One region of the Chryseobacterium sp. BIGb0232 genome, then DNA from elsewhere that is predicted to be linked to it. Evidence: riboswitches for the same ligand, from Rfam matches in the RefSeq annotation. Region 1 holds a riboswitch; each other region holds the start of a gene.
What was found. Region 1 has a riboswitch for cobalamin ahead of M2372_RS04565 (TonB-dependent siderophore receptor). Riboswitches for the same ligand answer to the same signal wherever they lie in the genome.

Region 2: it holds a riboswitch for cobalamin, as region 1 does, so the genes downstream of both, prpB (methylisocitrate lyase) here and M2372_RS04565 (TonB-dependent siderophore receptor) in region 1, are expected to answer to the same signal.
Region 3: it holds a riboswitch for cobalamin, as region 1 does, so the genes downstream of both, M2372_RS12260 (TonB-dependent siderophore receptor) here and M2372_RS04565 (TonB-dependent siderophore receptor) in region 1, are expected to answer to the same signal.
Region 4: it holds a riboswitch for cobalamin, as region 1 does, so the genes downstream of both, M2372_RS08470 (T9SS type A sorting domain-containing protein) here and M2372_RS04565 (TonB-dependent siderophore receptor) in region 1, are expected to answer to the same signal.

Annotation. Positions count from the first base shown of each region.
Region 1 is NZ_JANUEH010000001.1:1,065,702-1,071,852, reverse strand. It holds gene M2372_RS04580 (lipopolysaccharide assembly protein LapB) at 1-396, opposite strand, end outside; gene M2372_RS04575 (helix-turn-helix domain-containing protein) at 393-1,997, opposite strand; gene M2372_RS04570 (T9SS type A sorting domain-containing protein) at 2,201-3,502, shown strand; cobalamin riboswitch at 3,759-3,936, shown strand; gene M2372_RS04565 (TonB-dependent siderophore receptor) at 3,968-5,800, shown strand; gene M2372_RS04560 (hypothetical protein) at 5,819-6,151, shown strand, end outside.
Region 2 is NZ_JANUEH010000001.1:561,062-567,212, reverse strand. It holds gene M2372_RS02445 (bifunctional 2-methylcitrate dehydratase/aconitate hydratase) at 1-744, opposite strand, end outside; gene prpC (2-methylcitrate synthase) at 781-1,935, opposite strand; gene prpB (methylisocitrate lyase) at 1,922-2,830, opposite strand; cobalamin riboswitch at 3,271-3,466, opposite strand; gene M2372_RS02430 (helix-turn-helix transcriptional regulator) at 3,804-4,802, opposite strand; gene M2372_RS02425 (VOC family protein) at 4,975-5,631, shown strand; gene M2372_RS02420 (DUF6796 family protein) at 5,684-6,151, shown strand, end outside.
Region 3 is NZ_JANUEH010000004.1:152,611-158,761, reverse strand. It holds gene M2372_RS12270 (MbnP family protein) at 1-129, shown strand, start outside; gene M2372_RS12265 (cytochrome-c peroxidase) at 146-1,165, shown strand; cobalamin riboswitch at 1,296-1,483, shown strand; gene M2372_RS12260 (TonB-dependent siderophore receptor) at 1,596-3,638, shown strand; gene M2372_RS12255 (YncE family protein) at 3,635-4,771, shown strand; gene M2372_RS12250 (cell surface protein) at 4,787-6,004, shown strand; gene M2372_RS12245 (DUF5074 domain-containing protein) at 6,035-6,151, shown strand, end outside.
Region 4 is NZ_JANUEH010000002.1:537,325-543,475, forward strand. It holds gene M2372_RS08455 (GxxExxY protein) at 29-406, shown strand; gene tpiA (triose-phosphate isomerase) at 543-1,301, shown strand; gene M2372_RS08465 (esterase-like activity of phytase family protein) at 1,462-2,727, opposite strand; cobalamin riboswitch at 2,983-3,173, shown strand; gene M2372_RS08470 (T9SS type A sorting domain-containing protein) at 3,244-4,359, shown strand; gene clpP (ATP-dependent Clp endopeptidase proteolytic subunit ClpP) at 4,564-5,250, opposite strand; gene dnaG (DNA primase) at 5,362-6,151, opposite strand, start outside.

The DNA.
Region 1 (6,151 bases):
CGCCAGATATTGATCTGCCTCGTTCAATGTTTCAAGGCTTTTGCTGAAAAGTTCCATTTGCTGATACTGGATAGCAACGGCTACGAGGACACCTACCTGGCTTTTGGTGTCATTCGTTTTCTGAGAAAGTTCTTTGGCTTTTAAAATGTATTTTAAAGATTCATCAAAATTCCTTTTGGCTACATTGGCGGTGGAAAGGAGCATATAAATTTCAATAGACGTTTTGAGATCACTGTCTTTTTTCAGTAGCTGCTTTCCAATTTGAATCGCTTTATCAGGATTGTCATAGATTTCCAGCTTGGCTTTTTTTAACAGAGAACTATCCGAAGTGTTTTGACCGTTTATAAAAATATAGGAAAAAAGGATCAACGAGAAAATTTTCAATCTTAGTTTCATGATACTTTATTTTTACTGATTTCCTGAATGTAAGCGTTAGGAGACATTCCGGTAACGGATTTGAAAACGGTTGTGAAGGCACTATGTGAAGAAAAACCTGAATATTCAGCCAGATAACTGACTTTATAATTGAGAAAGGTAGGTTCTGTTCTTAATAGTTGAGCAATATGATTGATTCTTAATTTGTTAATGTAACCATTGAAGTTTTTTTCCTTATTGGTATTGATGACCTCCGAAAGGTATTTGGTATTGACTTCCAATTGGGAAGAAAGCAAAGAAAGTGACATGTTTTTATTCAGATATCGGTCAGATTGTTCAAATTCTTTGAGTTTTTGAAGGATTTCTTCCTCTTTTTCCTTTGAAATTTTATGAGAGTTCTTTTCAGCATCCGCTGTATTTTTTATTATGGAAGTAGATGGTGATATTGTTTGTTCCTTTCGGGTACTCTGTTTTTCAAAGAAATCAAATTGCTTTTTTAGGTCTCTATTTTTGCTTTTAATGATTAAAAAATAGATGAACAAACCAATGACGATGAATAATATGACCAGAGTGGAAGACCAGAAAGATGTTAAATAAGTTTGCTTCTGAAATTCAAGTGTTTTATTCTGATTCGTTTCTACCAGTTTTACAATATACCGTATTCCTTCTCTTGTATTGGAGTCTGTTTTTATTCTTAAATCATTATAGTATTTGTTATATTGATGGTATTTCATATCATCATGAAGAGCAAAATAGGTTCGGGACAACGATTCGTAGATTTTGATTTTTAAATTGTTAAAAGGAAGGTCTTCAATCAACGACAGTCCTTGTTCCAGTTTTTGGGCAGACATTTTATAATCCTGTATCAAAAAATAGTACCGCGATAAGTTTTCATAAGCTAAGCTGAGTAAAAATGGTTGGTTTTGCTGTTGCTCAAGGTCAGAAATGATACTTTCTATCAGGTTTTTATACTCAATCAGGTTATTTTCTTTCATCAAATAAGAAGAGCGGAAAATCCTATTTTCTGTTTGTATGATTTTATTCTCATCATCAGTATTACTGATGTACTGATCACTTTTGTCAAGATTTTTTAACGCATTCGGATAATCCCTGTTAATGCCCAGATTTAAAGCCTGTAGCTGATAGAGTTTGGCTGTGGTGATCCTGAATTTTGGATGATTGCTTTTCAGAAGTTTCTGATCTGATAAGAGGCTGGCAATGATTTTTTTTGATTGATTATATAAACCCAGATTCTGATACTGGTCTGCAAGATTATAGTTACCAAAAACCTGCATGAAATAAGAAAGATTTTGATCCTGATCTTCTTTTTGAGAAAAACTATTGACAGACTGCATATAGTCTCCCTTCATAGCAAATGCCTGTGAAATGATATTTTGAAGAATAATCTTATGCTCTATATCCTGATCGCTTACCAGAATTCCTTGGGTATAACTTATACAGTCGTCAGGATTCTGATATAGTTTCTGGAATGCCTTATCTGTTATAATATTAAAATCAGGACCGGTCTGCCCTTTGGCAATAAAGGAAGAGAATGCGAAGATCAGCAGAAAAATCCATCTGCTATTTTCAAACATTTTTCTGAATAACAATTTGTTTTTCATGTTTCTTTCAATAATCCTCCTGAAATAAGTCTTCAAAACGACATTTGTTTAAGTGTTTGGTTACTAGGTTTTTAAAATTATGATTCTTTTGAAATTCACGAATTGTGAAAGCCTATTTCTTTTGTTTGAGTAAATATAATATTAATATTGTTTTCGGTAATTTAAAATATTAAATATAATCATATATGGTAAATTTTTATAAAATGTCAATAAAGGTGTTAGCTGCTTGTTTCTTTTTTAATTTTGGTGTAGTGGAAGCTCAGTTTACTGTAATGGGACTTGGAAATTATAATGTGGGTGCGGTTTCTGATAAAGGAGTAGTAAGCATGCACACTACTGGCGGTGGAATATTTATGTGGACAGCAAATACGGGGATCGTACAGATAGGTACAGTATCAAACGGATATCCGGCTGCCGGAAAAACAGTTGTTTCTAACGATGGAATGAAGATCGCATCTTCAGTGACCAATACAGCGACAGGTTTTAATGAAATTTCAACCTATGAAGTAAGTTCTGCTACCTGGACGAATAGAGGCGGGCTCGTTCCCACCGGTTGGGATGGTAGTGTAAGTTCTACATGGGGAATGTCTCCGGATGGAAATGCAATTGTAGGACTTGGATGGCTTACTGCAGCAAATGCCCATGCTGTAAAATGGGATGGAACAAACGGGGTGGTAGATCTGGGGAGTATGGTAAGCGGGCGAAGCTCGAGAGCAAATGCAATAAATGCAGACGGATCTGTTGTTGTAGGATGGCAGGATGAACCTACAGGAACCAGAAGTGGTGCAAAATGGATAGATGGGGTGGAAAGCTTCATTACGGATGCCAACGGGAGCAATGTAGGAGAAGCAGGAGCTGTTTCCGTGGACGGGAATACGATTATTGGTTCCGCAAATCCGAATCCTTATGTTTGGAAGGCAGCAACCGGAGTGACGTATATAACGCACCCCAATGCTTCATTTTCTTTTAAAGGAGGGGCAACGGGGGTTTCTGGAGATGGCACAAGGGTTATCGGCTTTTACAGGGCATTTGGAGCGCCACCAATGTCTGGAGAAGGTTTTATCTGGACAGAAGAGAGTGGACGTATTAACCTCAATGACTATGCAACAAGTTTAGGAATTGATACTAATGGTGTGATAATGGGGCTTCCATTGGCCATTTCTCAGGATGGTAAAAAAATAGCAGGAATGGGAATGAATGCCTCTAATCAGATGGTCGCATTTTATCTGGACCTTACAGGATATTTATCTGTGAGAGATGTAGAAAATGATAAAAATAAAAGCTCAATCAGTATTTATCCTAATCCGGTAAATGATATTTTATACTTTAAAGGATCCGGAAAAATTGAAAAGGCAGAAGTTTATAATATGGTAGGACAAATAGTGAAATCATTCCCATCCATAGAGGACCAGATTGATGTATCATCTTTACCGAAAGGAAACTATGTACTTCAGCTTTCAGAGAAAGGAGGTAAGCAACAGAACCATAAATTTATCAAGAAGTAAAAATCAGCAAATTTTAATAATAGTTATACCATGAATAGCTGCTTTCAATATTGGAGGTAGCTATTTTTGTAAATTGATAAATATCAGAAAAAGGAAATGATGAAAGATGATAAAGAGTAATAATACCATCTTTTCCCCCTTTTTAAAGTAGTTTTATGACGACTTTCAGGAATAGTAAAATTAAAAATGACTTTCAGTTTCCTGACTTCAGGTTATATCCAAATAAGTCCGTTCTTGTCTAATACATTTAAAAAACTATCTTTGCAAAAATTTTGGTTTCCAGTATATTGGAATGAAAAGGGAATTGGGTGAAACTCCCAAACTGTCCCCGCAACTGTAGATCGCAATAAAAATTTCTGTACACAGCCACTGTATAAAACGGGAAGGCGCAGAAAGCGAAAGTCAGGAGACCTGCCAGAATAATAATCAAAAAACATATTGCTTTCGGAGGAAAAGTAGAATAATATGGATATAAAAAGATCTCTAATACTGTTTTTGTCATCATATGGCTGCTTTCTTTTCGGACAGGAGAAAGCTGTTGATACAATTTATATCTTCGATAGCCAGATGAACAAGGTGAAACAATTTCATCCTGTGAAAACAATCAATGCTGAAGAGGTTGAAAAAAACTCCAGCAATCTTTCAGAACTCTTAAGATTTCAGTCTTCAATTTATATTAAAGAAAATGCACGTGGTGGATCTGCTTCACCATCTTTTAGAGGAACTACTGCTCAACAGACATCCTTTGTCTGGAACGGAATTAATGTTAATTCCAATTTTCTGGGCCAGGGAGATGTAAACAATCTTTCTCTGTTCGGGTATGATCAGATTGGAATAAAGGCAGGTGGCGGAAGTGTTACTTATGGTTCCGGAGCTATTGGAGGTAGCATTCATCTGGATAATAGCCTTAATTTTAATAAAGGCTTTCATGGAACATTGTTCTCTGAGGCAGGTTCTTTCAATACCTATAATAATTTTGTTAAAAGCTCTTACAGCAATGAGAAATTCAGTTTTAAAGCTTCCGGAAATTATTCTGTTAGTGAGAATGCTTACGAAGTAAACAAAGAACCTAGGAATTATATAAATCTTAACGGGGAGTATTATAATACGAACTTTAATATTGCTGCCGCTTATAAATTAGCTCCTCATCATCAGATTTCATGGATTTCAGAATGGTTTAACGGACAACAACATTTTCCAATTATCTTTGATAAGGAAACGAAAACGAAATATGAGACTCAAAATGTAAGAAGTCTGATTTCCTGGGACTGGAATAAAACAAGCTTTAATAACTCTTTTAAAGTAGCTTATACAGAAGAAAATTTTAAGTATTTTAATGATATAGAAAGACCTAAATTCAGTAGTGGGACCGGAAGGAACTATATTCTGAAGAATGATTTCAATTATTTTCTTACCTCAAAATGGAACTTCAATATCATTGGAGAATACCAGCTGAATAAAGGCGAAGGCTATGGCTCCGGAATAGATCAGGTAAGCCGGAATATGGGGTCTGTTGCCGGTTTGATAAGATATTTTCCTACCACTGATTTACGTATTGAAGCTGGAATAAGACAGGATTTTGTTGGAGTGACTAAGTCTCCTCTTTTATTTTCTTTTTCAGGAAAATGGAATGCTTTACGCTGGTATAATCTTGGATTAAGTGTTTCAAGGAATTTCAGAGCCCCTTCTTTCAATGATCTATATTGGAGACCTGGAGGAAATGAAGATCTAAAACCGGAAACCTCTTACCAGTTTGAATTGAGAAATCAGTTTAAAGTCGGTGATTTCAAACTTTCCGTGGTTCCTTATTATATGGATATCAGAGATATGATAAGATGGCTTCCTAATTCTTCAGGGATTTATAGCCCTGTAAATACTGAGCATGTAAGATCTTACGGAGTGGAAACCCAAGCGGAATTTGCTAAACGTTTTGGTAAGCATTTTCTGAATGTAGGTTTAGGATATAGCTACACAAATTCTCAGGATTTGGAAAAAAAGAAACAGCTGATGTACGTTCCCTTCCATAAATTTACCGGAAATGTTGATTATCAGTATGAATTCATAAAAGTATATGCTCAGGGATTGTTTACCGGGCTTACTTATACAGACTCCAATGAGAAGAAAAGTGAGGCTCTGAAAGAATATTTTATAATGAATGCTGGCGTTGGAGCTACATTTTTAAAAAATTATACACTGGGTTTTAAAATCAATAATATATTCAATCAGACTTATTATACTATGTTTGCTTATCCGTTACCCGGAAGAAATTACAGTGTGAATTTAAATATCAATTTTTAAAAATAAAATTTAATATATATGAATATCAAAAGAATTTTACCTCTTGCATTTGCTTCAATGCTACTTTTTAACGTTTCATGTAGCAGCGATAATGATGCTGAAACAATTGAAACGCAAGTGGATTATACAAACGGAATACTTGTTTCTAATGAAGGTGGTTTTACAAAACCTACTTCTGATGTTACTTTTATTAGTAATAATCTGGGAACAGTTTATAGTAATATTTATGCTAACAATAATAAAGGGGAAGCTTTCGGAAAAGTACTTCAGAGTATAGGTTTCAGTGGAGATAAAGCATATCTTGTTGCCAATATTCCTAACAAAATTGATATTGTAAACCGAAAAACATTT
Region 2 (6,151 bases), 500 kb from region 1:
CGATGGATAGCCCATTTCTCCTGTTTTAGCAATCAGTGCTAAACGTACTGCTCTGGATGTTGCATCTCCTGCAGCCCAGGATTTACGGGAACCTGTATTAGGTGCATGACGGTATGTTCTTAAAGATTGCCCATCTACAAAAGCCAATGATACAGCATTGATGATCTCATCACGGGTTAAACCGATAAGCTTTCCGACAACAGCGGTAGAAGCAAGTTTTACTAATAATACGTGATCTAAACCTACTTTATTAAAAGAATTTTCCAATGCCATTACTCCCTGAATTTCATGGGCCATAATCATGGCTTCCAAAACCTGCTTCATTTTTAAAGGCGCTTTTCCTTCCGCAATATGGGTTCTTGATAACCAGTCTGCTGTGGCTAAAATTCCACCGAGGTTATCTGATGGATGTCCCCATTCTGCAGCCAGCCATGTATCATTGAAATCCAACCAACGGATAATGGCTCCAATATTGAACGCTGCCTGAACAGGATCCAGCTGAAACTGTGTCCCCGGAACTTTTGCCCCGTTTGGAACCACAGTTCCTTTTACTACAGGACCTAAAATTTTTGTACATGCAGGGTAAGTTAATGCTTCCAGTCCACATCCGATGGTGTCCAGAAGACAGTAATGGGCTGTTTTCCAGGCCAGATCATTTTTGATTTCATAGTTCAATACATAATCTGCAATATCTGTTAATACTTTATCCGGTTGGGGTCTTTCATTTGAAATGTGTGATGACATCTTTATTTTATAATTTAGTTATTAATTGTGATATGTTTATTTTCTGTCTTGTAGAGAGATGAATTCCTTATTTTCAGGACCTGTGTAGTTAGCACTTGGGCGGATAATTTTTCCATCCTGTCTCTGTTCAATAATATGAGCGCTCCATCCTGTAACTCTGGAGATAACGAAGAGTGGAGTAAACATAAGGGTAGGTACTCCCATTAGATGATAGGATACCGCAGAGAACCAATCCAGATTCGGAAACATTTTCTTTTCTTCCCACATGATGGTTTCCAGTCTTTCAGCGATATTATACAACAGCATATCTCCGGCTTCCTCAGAAAGTTCTTTAGCTACTTTTTTAATCACCACATTTCTTGGGTCCGAAATTGTGTAAACAGGATGTCCGAATCCGATGATCACTTCTTTGTTGACAATGCGCTGACGGATATCTGCTTCTGCTTCATCTGGCGAATTGTATCGGCTTTGGATTTCAAATGCCACTTCATTGGCACCACCATGTTTAGGACCTCTTAAAGCACCAATGGCTCCTGTAATAGCTGAATAAATATCTGAACCTGTTCCTGCGATCACACGGCTAGTGAATGTAGAAGCGTTAAATTCATGTTCGGCGTAAAGATTTAACGAGATCTGCATGGCTCTTACCCATGAATCAGAAGGTTTTTTTCCATGTAATAAATGAAGAAAATGGCCTCCAATCGTATCGTCATCTGTTTCTACATCAATCTCTTTTCCATTATGGGTATAGTGATACCAGTATAATAAACCCGAACTGAATGATGCCAGTAATTTATCTGCAATATCCCTCGCTCCGGCCATATTATGATCGTCTTTTTCCGGTTGAATACTGCCAATGGCGGATACCATGGATCTCATTACATCCATCGGATGTGCCGCTGCCGGAATACTCTTTAAAATATTTCTTACAGAATGGGGTAACCCTCTTAAAGACTTTAATTTAGCTTTGTAATTTTTCAATTGAGCTCCGGTAGGCAGCTGACCATAGATCAAAAGGTAAGCTACTTCTTCAAACTCCGCTTTTTCAGCCAGATCCAGGATGTCATATCCTCTGTAGTGGAGATCATTTCCACTTTTTCCTACGCTGCAAAGCGCTGTATTGCCTGCTGCTACTCCAGAAAGGGCAACGCTTTTCTTAGGCTTGAATGTTGGTTCGCTATTCGTTGACATTACTATTTTGTTTAAAAAGGTTATCTAATTTTTGTTCATAATCATGGTATCCAATGCTTTGATAGAGTTCTTCTCTGGTCTGCATAGTGTCTAATACATGGGCCTGGGTTCCGTCTTTGCGGATGTGTTCATAGACATTCAGGGCTGCTTTATTGGCTGCACGGAAGGCTGAAAGAGGGTAAAGGATCAATCCTACGCCTGCATCTTTTAATTCATCAACCGTATACATATCAATCATTCCAAACTCTGTGATGTTGGCCAATACAGGGATTCCCGCTGCATCAACGAATTTTTGATAAAAGCTTAGATCAGGAACTGCTTCGGCAAAAATAAAATCAGCACCGGCTTCCTTATAGGCAATGGCTCTTTCAAGAGTTTTTTCCAGCCCTTCATTGGCAAAAGCATCCGTTCTGGCTCCGATTACAAAACTTTCATCTGTACGGGCATCTGCAGCAGCCTTCAGCCTGTCTGACATCTCTTCTTTGGTTACGAGTTCTTTTCCCGGACGATGTCCACAACGTTTTGCTCCTACCTGATCTTCGATATGTAAAGCTGCTGCACCTGCTTTAATCAATGATTTTACAGTTCTGGCGACGTTGAATGCTGATGGGCCAAATCCTGTATCCACATCTACCAGTAAAGGTAAATCACAGACATTGGTAATTCTTTGAATATCAATTAATACATCTTCCAGCGTGGTAATTCCCAAATCAGGAATTCCTAAAGATCCGGCAGCAACGCCGCCGCCTGAAAGATAAATGGCATTGAAGCCGGCTTGTTTGGCCAATAATGCATGGTTGGCATTGATGGCCCCGACAATCTGAAGAGGACTTTCTTTTTGCATAGCCTTCCGGAATTGAGTACCGGGAGACTTCCAGTTTTCATTTTTAGTCATTGTAATATTTATGGTTTAGGTGAAATTTGTTTACAGATAGAGAAGAATAACGATCATGATTTAATTGCAGGGAAGTAAAAAGAGAATAATGAGTATCGCTTCGATTTGCTGCCAACAGACAGAAAATCTGTGTGTTTTTTAGGAAACAGCATTTCAGGATCTTGACAGATCTTTTGGGTGTGTAGGAATTATCGAAATGGGTTAGGTACATTTTTTACTTTTTACATGCATTAAACGCTATAAAAAGTTCCTGCAGACTTCACAATGCTTTGTGAGAAAGAAAAATTACGGAAAGGGGACACGGATGAGCGGTAGATTCATAGAAGAACCTGTTGTTCTGCTATTGTCCATCTCAAAAAATAATACGAGTTGATAAACTATTTTATCATATCATTATCCATACCGTATCATACCTGACTATAAGCTTCAAACCGCGAAAGCATCGTCAATTCGAAATAGGCAGGTCTCCTGACTTGTAACAGTTTTTATCATCCTTCCCATATGCCGGAGCATACAGTGGATATGAATTTGATAAAAACCTTTTTGTTGTTACTTACAGTTGCGCGACAGTTCGTGATTTGCACACGATTCCCTTTTAATACACAGCTAAGTGTTACCAATTTCGGTTGATAAAGAAGGTGTTAAGAACTCCTTGATGGTAAATATAGACATTTTATGAAAACGACAAAATATTTTATGCAAACAATAATTAATTGAATGTAATTTGCTGATAGCGTTTTGATTACGAAATGTGTCTTTTGATGTTTTTAAAATAATATCTGGAATTTGTCCGGTTTTTTCATTACCAAATTGTTAACAAATAAGATAGAATTTTAAATTGATTTAAATAAAAGGTGTGTTTTTGTAGTAACTTTTCATATTTAAAAACAGAAGGAAAATACTGAATAAGTTCAAAGCCTCAAAATAGGAGTTAATTTCTAAAATACTGCATTTAAAATGTAGGAAAAAAAAATTAACGGCTGATTCCGTTTCCGTATTTAAACTGGCTTGGAATGATGTTATATTTTCTCTTAAATGCTGCTGAAAAATGTCTGGAATTTTTATATCCAATCACCTCAGAAATTTCATTAATGCTTAAATCACCTTCAATAAGCATTTTTTTTGCCTGTTCCATTTTTATATCATTCCAGAAACTGAATACTGTGGTTCCAAATAGTTCCTTAAATCCTTTTTTTAAAGTAAATTCATTGGTTCCTACCTGATGGGCAAGGTCTATTAATGAACAGTTTTCATTGAGATTATTGACAATAAAATCTCTCACCGCATAGATCTTATCTTCATCTTTTTTCAGAAGTGATGAGGGTGAAGAAGTAGTATTAAAAAGCTGTTCCAGTTGTAAAAGAAGAAGTTCAGCCACCTTGGCTTCAAGGTAGATTCTTTTAAAAATACCTTTTCTGTCGCAGTGAATGATGTCGTTCAGAACCTGGTACATTTCCAGGCTGATCCGGCAATGGTCCGGATTGATAAGACATGAATGCTGTTTCTCAATAGCATTTCTGAATGTATTGAATAGTTCAGAGTCTTCAGGAAGGAATTTCTTAAAAAAATCCGGGGCTAAATTAACTTCCAGGATCTGCATTTCATGACCGTCGAATTCCATCTGGCCACTCATCTGATGGGCATAAATTATATTATGCTGATAACTTTCAAAACAAACTTTATTGTTGAAATTCTCTGAAAGAGCAGCGCTTTTTCCTTTTAACGAAAAATGCATTTCAACACTTTCGAAATCGGCCTCAAAGTACAGTAATACTTTATTTTCAAGTGAAACATTCCCGAAGCCAATGTGAACATTCTCAAAGCAGATCTCATGATAAAAACCATTTCCATAAGGAGGTTTCAGATGGGTAATACACTCTCTGATTTCGCCATCGTTCTGGTAATAGGCATTGGGATATTTTCTTTCCACCAATGTTCCACCAATTTTATCATCGTAGACCCGTAATGCCATTATTATTTTATTATGATTAGAATTCTCCTTTTTGCGGACTTTTTACTCCCTTTTGCGTACCTGTGTGCCCCAATTTTCATCTTAGATTTGCACAAAGATAAATAATTATTTAGAATGATTCTTAATAATGGACTTAGTTTTATCTATTAAGATCAAATAAAAAATAATAGAAATGAAGAATAATGTACAACTAAGTCATGTATTGTATCGGGTGCAGGATTTACATATTGCGGTAAAAAAGCTACAGGATGCAGGTTTTATTGTTGAATATGGAGCATACCCTGATAAGGCTTATAATGCTTTGATATGGTTTGAGAAAGGAGTATTTATTGAGATTTACCATAACTCCGGGCTTCCTGTTTATATACGATGGATGATGAAGATCTTTGGGTATCAATCTGTTTTAGAACGGATGAAACAATGGGAGAATATAAAAGAAGGCTGGTGTGAATGGTCTCTGGAGTCTGCATTGGAAAACCTGAATTCAGAGAAACAGTTTTTCAAAAGTGAAAATACAGGGTTCAGGTTTCATAAGGCTAAAAGAAAAGATGGAGATGGAAATAAACTTAAATGGGAACTTCTGATGCCTGATGATATTGATTTTCCTTTTTTAATGTCTGCCTATATTCCTAATCCCAGGCCCAAAGAAATTAATCATCCCAACGGAATTGTAGGAGTGAAAAATATTAAGGTAGGCACCGATTGTGTGAATACTCAGCTATTAAACCGCTTGCTCACCAATCAGGAAGGGTTAGAGCTTATACAAGGGAAAGGATTACAGACTGTAGAATTCATCAATTCTGATTTGAAAATTGAAAATATATTATAACCCCGGATTTCTTAGAATCAAAAATTACTAAAACTTATTTAAAGAACGAAATATGAACTATTCAAATAAAATAAACTGGTCTTTTGCTGCTGCAATAATGGTATCCGTATGTTGGATTATCGGAGATGTTTTTGTCGCAGGATTTGATCCTAATCCTGAAGATTATCCATTGTTTTCAAAGACTTATGCCAATCAGGTAAATGTAGGATTTGCAACTTTGATGTTGGAAGGTACCACTCCGGGACTGATGTTTGGGGCTTTGATCGGAGCGCTCACTGGACCTCTACTGCTTCCTGCAAGCTGGCTGGTTTTCCAGTTTTTTAAAGATACCAAAACCTGGTATTCGGTGGCTGTTTACTGGATTTTATTAGCAGGGGCTGTTTTGTCTCCTTTAGGCCACGCCGGATTCTTTTATGTGGGGGAAATCTATAAGGCAATCTATCATACCGATCCAGTGGCTCATCCATACCTTTTAGAAACGGGGCGAGGGTTTATGAAAATGCTTAATATAGCCTGGGGA
Region 3 (6,151 bases), on a different contig from region 1:
GGATCAGATGGGAATGCCACTCCGAATATTCATACTGCTAACCAAATGGTAAAATTTGTTGATAACCTTGGTGGAAATGGTTCAAGTGATATTTCCGGAATGTTTTCAGTGAGTGGTGTTGAAAACTAGACTCTTCTCTGCTGCAATGAAAAAAGGATTAAGTTTTTTAGCCATTATCATTCTGTTAATATCTTGTAATAATGATCGTTACGAACCTATTTCTGACGATAATCCACAGGTCTTGCTCAATATTCCGTCTGGGTTTCCGGAACTAAACAATTCGGTGAACTCTAATAAACCTACAAAATATGGAGTAGAATTAGGGGAGAAATTATTTAATGAGAAAAGGTTAAGTGCAGATAATACTATTTCCTGTTCCAGCTGTCATATTCAGGGAAATGCTTTTGCAGATCATAATGCACAAGGAATAGGAATTCAGAATAGAGTAGGGTTGCGAAATGTACCAGCGGTCCAGAATATGTTGTTTATGAAGTTTTATAATTGGGATGGCAATATCCTTCAATTGGAAAATCAACCCTTGGTTCCTATTATCACTCATGAAGAAATGGGCTCTTCTATTCTGGAAGTGATAGGGAAAATAAGGGATGATATGATGTATAAAGATTTATTCAGAAAAGCTTTTGGAGATGAAGCCATTACTGCTGAAAGGATTTATAAGAGTATTGCACAGTATGAGTACACCCTGATTTCTGCCAATAGCAAATATGATAAGGTAAAAAGAAAAGAAGGAGAAACTTTCACGGAAAATGAAGCTCTGGGATATCAGACTTTTCAACAGAAATGTGCGGGTTGTCATAATACAGAGTTGTTTACTGATCAGAGTTTCAGGAATATTGGGTTTCCTGTAAATCCGGATACCAATGAAGCCGGCCGTGGAAGGGTTACGGGTATTCCGGCAGATTATATGAGTTTTCGGGTTCCTTCTTTAAGAAATGTAGAATATACAGCACCTTATGGAAGTTATGGACAGTTCCCAACATTAAGGGCAGTCCTTGATTATTTTGACAAAGGTGTTTTATCTGCAGATAACCTTGATCCTGTTTTTAAAAATAATGGAAACAGAATTCCTCTCTCGGAGCAGGAAAAGACAAATCTTATCCTGTTTATGAAAACGCTTAGTGATCGTGAATTTGTAAAAAAATAATCACAGGTAAAAACAGAAAAACTCAACAAAAATTGATTGCTTAAATCCCGTTACAATGTAGCGGGATTTTTCATGTTTACTAATTGATAATCATTTTATTCTGCATGCCATCGTATCTGGTGAGAATTTTATATCTTTGCCGGAATTTGGTGAGCCATAATAAGCTCTTAAAAGGGAATCCGGTGAAAATCCGGAACAGACCCGCTGCTGTAAGCTCCGCACCAAAGTTTTTGAAGAATAGATCCACTGTTTTTAGGAATGGGAAGGATTTCAAAAACGGAGTAAGTCAGAAGACCTGCCAGAAATAATAAACGTTTGACGCTTTCGTGGAATAAAGCTTAGGACAACAATGATTCTGTGCAGTAACAGCTGTGCTTTGTCGTTGCTTTTCTTATATCCATTAGCGTCATCATGATCCATGAATGAGCTAATGATAGCAAAACTAAGTACATTTCAATTCCATAAAACTGTTTTCACGGTATTCGTGTTAACCTCTCAGATTCTGTTTTCTCAAACCAGAAAAAAAGACAGTATCAAAGGAGAAGTCATAAAGACTGTCAATATTTACAAAAAGAATTTTAAAGAAATCCTTCCGGCTCAGGTCTTACAGGGGGAAGAACTGGAAAGGCTCAACAGTCATTCTGTTGCTGATGCCTTACGCTATTTCTCCGGAGTTCAGATTAAAGATTACGGTGGAATGGGTGGTTTGAAGACGGTTAATATCCGAAGTATGGGAAGCCAGCATGTAGGTGTTTTCTATGATGGAATCCAGCTGGGAAATGCTCAGAACGGAGTGGTCGATTTGGGAAGATATTCTCTGGATGATCTGGAAGAGATCTCGTTGTACAATGGTCAGAAAAGTGAAATTTTTCAACCGGCAAAAGACTTCGGATCGTCAGGATCTATTTATTTACAACCCAAAACGCCGGTATTCACAGGAAACAGGAAAACCAATCTTCTGATAAGAGCAAAAAGTGCTTCTATTGATTTATTTAATCCTTCTTTTCGCTTAGAGCAAAAGATTTCAAAAAGAGTTTCAGCAAGCGTAAGTGCAGAATTTCTCCAAAGTGATGGGCTTTACAAGTTCCACTATAGCAGGAAATATCCTAATGGAGTTACTGCTTCTGATACCATTTCTAAAAGATATGATTCCGACATTAAAGCAAAGCGCTTTGAAACCGCTATTAATGGAACTTTAAATAACGGAAGCTGGAATATACGTGGGTATGGTTATATTTCAAACCGTGGTATTCCGGCGCCCATTGTGAAGAACCGTTTTAAGGCAAGAGGAGCAAGAATGCTTGATGAAAATTATTTTGTTCAGGCCAATTTCAGGAAAAAGCTGTTTCCTAAGCTTGAAACTCAGCTGAAGGCAAAGTTTGCTTACGATTACACTTATTTTAACGATACGGTATTGTCTCAGTCTGCGATGCCCGCTATCAATACCTATATTCAACGGGAGGTTTATCTTTCCTCTTCCAATGTATACTCCATTACTCCTAATTGGGATGTCAGTCTGAATGGAGATTTTCAGTACAATAATCTGGATGCTAATTTGTATAATTTTTCATATCCTACCCGCTATACTACGCTTGTAGCTTTAGCTTCTACCTATCAATGGAACAGATTTAAGTTTTTAGGAAGCCTTTTAGGGACATTTACCTTTGAGGAAGTAAAAATGAATAAGCGCCCTGATGACAGGAGAGAATGGACACCCGCTTTCTTTATGAGCTATCAGCCGGAAGCAATACCAGAGCTGACCCTCAGAGCTTTTTATAAAAATATTTTCAGATTACCAACCTTTAATGACCTGTATTATACGAGTGTTGGAAATACGTATTTGCAACCTGAGTTTACTCATCAGTATGATGTGGGATTTACCTATCAGAAAAGGTATGATCATTCCCTATTTAAAGGTCTTTATGTAAAAGTAGACGGATATTACAATAGAGTAAAAGATAAAATTGTTGCTGTACCTACCACTAATATGTTTCGTTGGATGATGGTGAACCTTGGGAAGGTTGAAATCATTGGAGCAGATGTAAACGTACAGGCTGAAATGATGTTAGGGAATGTGAAAATTAGACCATTATTATCGTATACCTATCAGAAGGCTCAGGACATAACAAACAATGCCGGAGAGAAAGAAACTTATTATGGAGAGCAGATCCCTTATACACCATGGCATAGCGGATCCTTTACCCTAATGGCTGATTATAAAGACTGGAGCTTCAATTACAGTACAATCTATGTAGGAAAAAGATATGATGGGCAGCTGGATAATATTCAGTATAATTTTATTCAGCCTTGGTATACCCACGATCTTTCTATTCAGAGAAAACTGAGCCTGGCCGGACATCCTTTTAAAATCAATCTGGAAATGAATAATGTTTTTAACCAGTATTATGATGTGGTACTCAACTATCCTATGCCGGGAAGAAACTTCAGACTCACTTTAAACTTTAATTTATGAAAAAGCTAAATATTTGTTTTCTGTTTTTGACATTGATTGCGCTTGTTTCCTGCCGCACCGATGATGTCATTATTCCTATGGAAGTAGTGGAAGGGCTTAACCCTGTTGAGAATACAGCAATAAAAGGATTCTATGTATTGAATGAAGGAAATATGGGAAGCAATAAATGCACCCTTGATTTTTTTGATTACACCAAAGGAACCTATTTCAGAAATATCTATTCCGAGATCAATCCAAATGTTTTAAAAGAACTGGGTGATGTAGGAAATGATATTAAAATCTATGGCAGTAAGCTCTACATTGTGGTGAATGTTTCCAATACCATCGAAGTGCTGGATGCGAAGACAGCCAAACATATCAAATCTATTTATTTACAGAATTGCAGATACATGACCTTTAAAGGTGGGAAAGCCTATGCCAGCAGCTATGCTGGTCCTGTGGATATCAATCCGTTAGCACCTAAAGGAAAAGTTGCAGAAATAGATACGGTATCGCTGACTGTTCAGCGTACAGCAACAGTAGGATATCAACCTGAAGAAATGGAAATTGTGGGTAATCAATTATTTGTTGCCAATTCCGGAGGATATATGGTTCCAAATTATGACAGAACTGTTTCAGTAATTGATCTGAACACTTTTACAGAAAAGAAAAAAATTGATGTAGCCATCAACCTTCACCGTCTTAAAAAAGACAATTACGGAGATCTGTATGTAAGTTCAAGAGGAGATTATTACAACGTTCCTTCCAATTTATATCTAGTGGATGCAGCAACCGGAGTGATCAAGAAAGACTTTCATATTGCCGTTAGTGAAATGACCATCGTAAATGATAAACTGTATTATTACGGAAATGAATTCAATTACAATACTCACGCGTATGTAAAAACATTTGGAATCATAGATGTAAAGACCGAGCAGGTTATTTCCAACAGGATTATTGATAAGGAGTATGAAACAATCATTAAAACGCCTTACGGAATAGCAGTAAACCCAATTACCGAAGATATTTATATGACAGATGCCAGAAACTATGTGTCCATGGGATTTGTATACTGTTTTGATAAAAACGGACATTTTAAATGGAAGACTGAAGGCGGAAATATCCCTGCCCATTTTGCCTTTTTATATAATTAAATGAAACTGATCAACATGAATAAAAAAACAATTAATTATTTAACAGCCGGGTTTTTATCCCTTCTGTTTGTAGGAATGATTGCATCTTGTCAACATGATGATGAGGTTGCAGCACCTATCGATCCGGAAGTAATACCTCCAACGTTTAAAGGATTAGATACTGCTTATACCATTGAACGCTTCAGAGTATTGAGTATTCCTACGAATATTTCAGGAAACATCACCTGGAGCATTAATGATTCCATCATTTCCCAGAATTCAGAACTGGAATTTATCAGCACCAAGACCGCTATTTATCCTTTAACATTAAAAGTAGGAACTGATAAAGTATTTCATTCTAAAATCAAAGTGACTAAGGAAGCAGGAACGCTAAGTAAATATATTTCTAAAGTATTTGACTTTCGTCCGGCTGTAGGACAGTTTATGAATGAAATTCCTGAATTCGATCAGGGAAATACAACCGCAGATATGATCAAAAAAGCCAATAACTATCTGGTAGGATCTAATTCCTCTATGGTAAGTCTTGGAGGTTTTGGAGGATATGTCGTATTTGGTTTTGACCATACCATTCCCAATATGGAAGGAAGAGATTTTAAGGTCTTAGGAAATGCATTTTTTGGAAACTCTGCCAATGATCCCCGCTCAGGAAGCTGTGAGCCGGGAATTATTATGGTAGCTTATGATAAAAATAAAAACGGAAAGCCTGATGATGATGAATGGTATGAAATTGCCGGAAGTGAATATTTTAAAAATACAACCACCAAAAATTACAGTATTACCTATTTCAAACCCAATGAAAATAAGACACCTGTTCCTGGAAATGATTCTTGGCAAACCGATATAGAATATATTAAATGGCAGGATAACCAGGGGAACACGGGATTTAAAACAAGAAATACTTTCCACTCACAAAGTTATTATCCTTTATGGTTTTCAGATGCCTCTTACGGGTTTACAGGAACAAGACTTAAAGATAATTTTTACGACCAAAGCGGAGCCGGGAACTATTGGGTAGGAAAATCCTACGAATTCGGATATGCAGATAATGCCCCCAATAATGATGAGGCTTCCAATATTGATATTTCATGGGCCGTTGACAGAAACGGAAAATACGTAAAACTGCCGGGAATTGATTTCGTAAAAGTATATACAGGAATAAACCAGGAAGCTGGTTGGCTGGGAGAAGTTTCTACAGAAGTGGCAGGAGCCTACGATTTGCATTTAAAAAAATAACGAACATAAAATATATTTAAATCAATAAAAATGAAAAAGTTTTACCTTTTTATCCTACTTTTTCTGTTTGCATTTTTCACGAATGCTCAGATAAAAGTACAGGGTGTACCGCGAAATGATATTTCGGGGAATAACCTTTCGAATACC
Region 4 (6,151 bases), on a different contig from region 1:
TTTTGCAGATAACGCAGATTAATACTTTATGACAGAAAATGAAATTTCATATATTGTACGAAAGTCTGTTTTCAAAGTTTATAATCAGCTAGGTCCTGGTTTGCTTGAATCTGTGTATCAAAAAATTCTCATCTACGAATTAGAAGAAAATGGATTGAGCGTTAAGTCTGAAGTTTTACTTCCTGTTTATTATGACAATAAAAAATTTGATATCAATTTTAAAATTGACATTTTAGTGGAAGATAAAGTTATTTTAGAATTAAAATCTGTAAAAGAGCTGGATAATGTTTATTATAAACAATTATATACTTATTTGAGATTGTCTGACAAGAAACTGGGGCTATTAATTAACTTTAATACAACCAATATTTTAGATAATATAAAAAGAGTGGTCAATAATCTGTAAAGATCTATTAAAACTACATTTATCTGCGAAATCAAACTAATCTGCGAGAGAAAAAATAATACATGCAGATTTTGCAGATAACGCAGATGCAAAGTAAAAATTTAATTAAAAAGTAAAATAAATCAATATAAATCTTATGAGAAGAAAAATAGTTGCAGGCAACTGGAAAATGAACAAAAATGTAATTGATGCACAACAATTAATGATTCAATTGCTAAGCTATAAAAACAATAATGCTACGAACTGTGAGGTTTGGATCGCTCCTCCATCTTTATACTTAATGATGGCTAAAGATATCTTTGAAAAGGATGAAATTGGAGTATTCTCTCAGGACATGAGCGAGCACGAAAGTGGTGCCTATACAGGAGAAATTTCTGCTGATATGTTAGAATCTATCGATGCTACAGGTTCATTAATTGGACATTCTGAAAGAAGACAATATCACGGAGAAACAGATTCTCACTGCAACAGAAAAGTAAAATTAGCTTTGGATAAAGGTCTTACCCCAATCTATTGTAACGGGGAAACACTTGAGCAAAGAAAAGCGGGTCAACATCTTGAAGTGGTTAAAAATCAAACTGAAGTAGCTCTTTTTACCCTTTCAGCAGAAGAGATCAAAAAGGTAGTTATCGCTTACGAACCGGTTTGGGCGATCGGAACAGGGGAAACAGCAAGCCCGGAGCAGGCTCAGGAAATCCACGCACACATCAGAAATACGATTGCTGCTAAATACGGACAGGAAGTAGCAGATGAGGTTTCTATCCTTTATGGAGGTTCTGTGAAGCCGGATAACGCTAAAGAAATCTTCTCTCAGCCAGATATTGATGGTGGTCTGATTGGAGGTGCTGCTTTGAAATTAGAAGATTTCTCTAAGATCATTGAGGCTTTCAACTAGTATTGAGAAGACCAATATACACATACAAAGCCCCTGAAAAGTACTTTTCAGGGGCTTTTATTATAGGTTTTGGCTAAAGCCAGCTCGGCGGAACCATTTAAATGATATACGATAAAAAACGGCGGAATAAATCCCGCCGCTTTCCGTTAAAAAAATCTAATTATTGAATATCGACTATATACATAGTTCCTTTGTCTACCTTCCCTGTTTTAGGAAGTATTTTTGCTTTAGGATTTCCGTTTCCATCATCTACTACCCCAAAGTCATCATCATTGAAAACAGCCAGTTTATTGTTTCCTAAATAAACAATTCCCTCAAATTTATCGTGCTCATATCCTAGTTTAGCAACCAGGTCTACCGCTAGTTTTTTAGAAACAGGTTTAATTCCTGCGTTGGCAAGTTCATCCCAGGTACACTGTTCCAGCGCTTTTCCGTTTACTTTCATTCCGTCTACAGCTGCAAGGTCAGTTCCGGTAACATCCGTTGCATCACTTAAGTTGATTCTGTATACCTTTTTAATTCCGCCCTGTGTTCCGAAATTACCATCTCTTTCAATCACAAGAAATTCATTATTTCCTAATGCTGTAATGTCACAAACAGAATCCGAGGCACCGCCATCCTGTCTATACAGATATTGTTTCGTTTTTCCGGTACTGATATCGAAAGTTACGATTCTCGTTAAGGTTGTGTTCGTTGCCAAAGCTTTTGAAGGCACCAACATCATGGACTGTATTGTCCCCACCAATGTTTTCCCGTCCGGAGTTATACAAAGACCTTCCATGCCTCTGTTGGCTCTTCTTTTAGCTAAAACGGCAGGTAATTTTCTACTTCCTGTATTTACCCCAATCGGGCTTATTCTTTCCAGCTCTACTCCATCAGCACTATAATGAACAATGTGCGGTCCGTATTCATCAGAAACCCAGAATGTACCATCTGATGCAGCTACAATACTTTCACTGTCTAAGCCATATTTATCCGTTCCCAGAACATTTCCTGATGCATCATAAGCTACTTCACCTGTACTTCCCATTCCTACTGGGTTTGGAAGTCCTGTAATAGGCTGTCCGGATGGATTTTTAAGTTTAATATATTTGATTACTTCTACATTCCCTTCAGCATTAATTTTAAAATGCATAATGGTTGGAGTAAAATTGGGAGTTAAAAATTTTTTACCATTCTGATAATCTGTATTCGGACCACGGTCTGTAATCACATAAAACTCTCCTTTTCTTGTAGGGTGAGCAGCAGCTCCGGAGCCAAATCCACCATTGATCACAGCTACTCCGTTTATTGTTGCCAAAGTAGAAAATGGAAATTCCTGCGGAAGTTTAGAATAATTAATATCCTGGTTATTTACATTATTGTCATCATCTTTACATGACCATAATACAGTCATCATCAAAGCAGATAATAGTAATTTTTTCATATTAACTTTTATGGCGCGAAAGTATAACTTGATTATAAACTGATCTTGAATGCAATGATAATTGTATTTTAACAATAGAACCTAAAGATGAATTCAGTATAAACAACAAAAATTCATATTTAACTTAAAAATCCGAACACATAAACCCAATCCATTACCAATCAACAAATTCAAATTCAGAAAATACAATTAACCTTTAATAAAAGGTTAAAACAGGTATGTAATTCACAAAATAGGCATCAAAAATTTATATGATATATTTGCGGTCTTTAAGGTTGAACACTGTTCATAATAGGGAATTAAGTGAGAATATTATTCAAATCTTGAGCTGTACCCGCAACTGTAAGCTGTTTTACCTGTAGCTGTATGATACCACTGGACCAAAATCCGGGAAGGTTAGCTATAGGATGCGAGCCAGGAGACCTGCCTTGAATAAACTTTTAATTTTAGAATCAGACTATACCAGTCTCTTCCTATTAATAAGTTTCGGGAATAAAACTTTAATTTAATTATATTATGAGAAAAATCTATTTTTTTTTCTTACTGCTTTGTACGCAGTTTTTCTTCGCTCAATTCACAGAAAATGACATTAAGTTTTGGGTGGGAACCGGTTCTAAAAAGGCCTATTTCATTGCTGATTTTAATGACAACAACACGCCTAATTCTTATGTTTGGGGTTATCGTTTTGATGATGATAATTTAATGGCGGAAGATATGGTTAATGCTATTGTAGAAGCAGAGCCTAAAATAGAGGCTGACATTCCTTCAGGGTTCCTGTACAGCTTCACATACAATCATCATACTCCAAGTACAGATGATTACTGGATTACCTGGTCGGGACCTAATGCAGGGAATATGTCCAATCAAAATAATGGTGTAGGATATACTGCTTTAACAGACGGACTATGGTTTGGAATAACCTATGGAATGGATGAAATTGATACCCCACCATCAACTCCAGTACCCGCTTACAGTTCCCAATGGTATACTTCATCACAAATTACCCATTGGATTGGAACAGGAACCAATAAAAGTCTTGTTGTGGTAGATTTTGGAACTAATAATTCTAATGATCAAGCCAATTCATTTGTTTTTGGAATTCAATATAATGGCAGTATAACAGCGGAACAGGCTTTGCAGCTTATCCAGTCACAAGCTTCCTATTTCAATTTCACTTCCAGCAATAACCAAATTTCCAATCTATCACTCAATACCTTCACAGGAAATAACTCCGGAACAGAAAACTGGAAATTATACACCGGAGAAGACCTTTCTAGCTGGCAGAAAAAAACTGATCTCAGCCAGATACAATTGAATAACAATACATGGTTAGGATTAAGTTTCGGACAAAGAAGACCTTTCACCCCGACTGAAGCACATAACGCTACATTATCGGTGGCTTCAGTAAACAAGAAAGCATTATTCAATATTTATCCAAATCCGGCAAGTGATTTTATTCAGATTGAAACTCCTGATAATATCAAAGAAGTCAATATTTATTCTTCTTTAGGACAGAAAGTGATGACTTCCCAGGCATCTAAGATTAATATTACATCTTTAAATACCGGTGTATACTGGGTTGAGGTTAAGACTAAGAGTGGTTCTACTGTACATAAGATAGTGAAGAAGTAAAGAGGGAGATGGGTAAATCACCCCGTCAAAAATTCTTTGAATTTTCGACACCCCTCCATCGGAGGGGAATATCGCGTCTTCAATTTTGATATTTCTTCGTCATAGTAATCCGCTATGAAACGTACAATAAAAATTCGCGTATTCGTCGCAAACAAAAAAACGCATCCAAGTTGGATGCGTTTTTCATTATGATTATACAATCAATTATTTTTTCTCTGTAGATCTTTGAAGAACCTCATCTACCATACCGTAGCTTTTAGCTTCTTCAGAAGTCATCCAGTAATCCCTGTCGGAAGATTTCTCTACCCATTCGTAAGTCTGTCCTGAATGATGAGCAATAATGTCATAAAGCTCCTGCTTCAATTTCAACATCTCTCTTAAGTTGATCTCCATATCGGAAGCTACTCCCTGAGCACCTCCTGAAGGCTGGTGAATCATTACTCTTGAATGTTTAAGCGCAGAACGCTTTCCTTTTTCTCCTGCAACCAATAATACTGCTCCCATAGAAGCAGCCATTCCTGTACAGATTGTCGCTACATCCGGCTTAATAATCTGCATGGTGTCATAAATACCTAAACCGGCATATACACTTCCACCAGGAGAGTTGATATAGATCTGAATATCTTTAGACGGATCTGCACTTTCCAGGAATAAAAGCTGAGCAGTAACGATATTCGCTACCTGATCGTCAATTCCAGTTCCCAGGAAGATAATTCTATCCATCATCAGACGGGAAAAAACGTCCATCTGAGCAACGTTTAATCTTCTTTCTTCCATGATGTACGGAGTTAAATTCGTTGGGCCATACATTCCCATATACTGATCGGTAGCCAGACCGTTGTTTCCTAAATGTTTTACAGAGAAATCTCTGAATTCTTTTTTAATGTCCATATTGATATTATGTATTATTTTAAAATATTTCCGAAGTTTAAATTACAATATTTATTCCTAAAATTTTATAGGACTTTTTGTCATAGAATCTGTAATTATTCTGTCTTTAAACTATCTTTTCCTATCCACATATATCCCTTTAATCGGGGAATATTCAATGATATTGCTAAGTCTGATGGAAGCTTGTTTTAACAAAGTAATTTTTTTTATCAGCTCATAATATTTTACTTCATCCGTACTGCTGTGTTGATCCAGTTCTTTCGCGGTTTCAGTAATCAGATAATCAATATATCTGTATTTATGCAGTAAAACATCACCCTGGATCTGATCTGCAACCTTATCTCCGTAATTCGGCGGATAAATATTTCTGGACGCCCAATTTTCAAGTTCATCCAAAGGAATCAGTGCATCTACAACCTTTGTGGTAATTTCTTCATCCATAAAAGATACAAAAAAGTTTCCACTTCTCAATTCATCTTTCTGAATTCCTTCTTTGACCTGGTTGATAATGATCTCATTTCCTTTAACTAAAAATGTATACTGTTCCTCTTCAAAGTGATGAATAATTTCTTCAATAACTGTTATCTGATATTCTTCATTATTTTCATTTTTCCTTTTAAGAACAATATCTCCAAATGCTAACATATGCTCAACAAGTTTGTTCTCCATAAACAATACTTCAAACAAAAAAGGGTCTTCTTTTTCTTTATCCGGAGGAACAATCTCCAGCTTTGGAGCCGCTTTTTCCTTCTGTTGCTGTTGCTGAACATGATGGGTCTGATTCTGCGTAATCTGCTTCTGAACATCCAGTTCATTGAAAAGACTCTGTTCAGAAAGTCCAAATTTATTGGAAACCTCCTTCAGATATACTTCCCTTTTCAGTGCGTTCTGTACAAAGGAA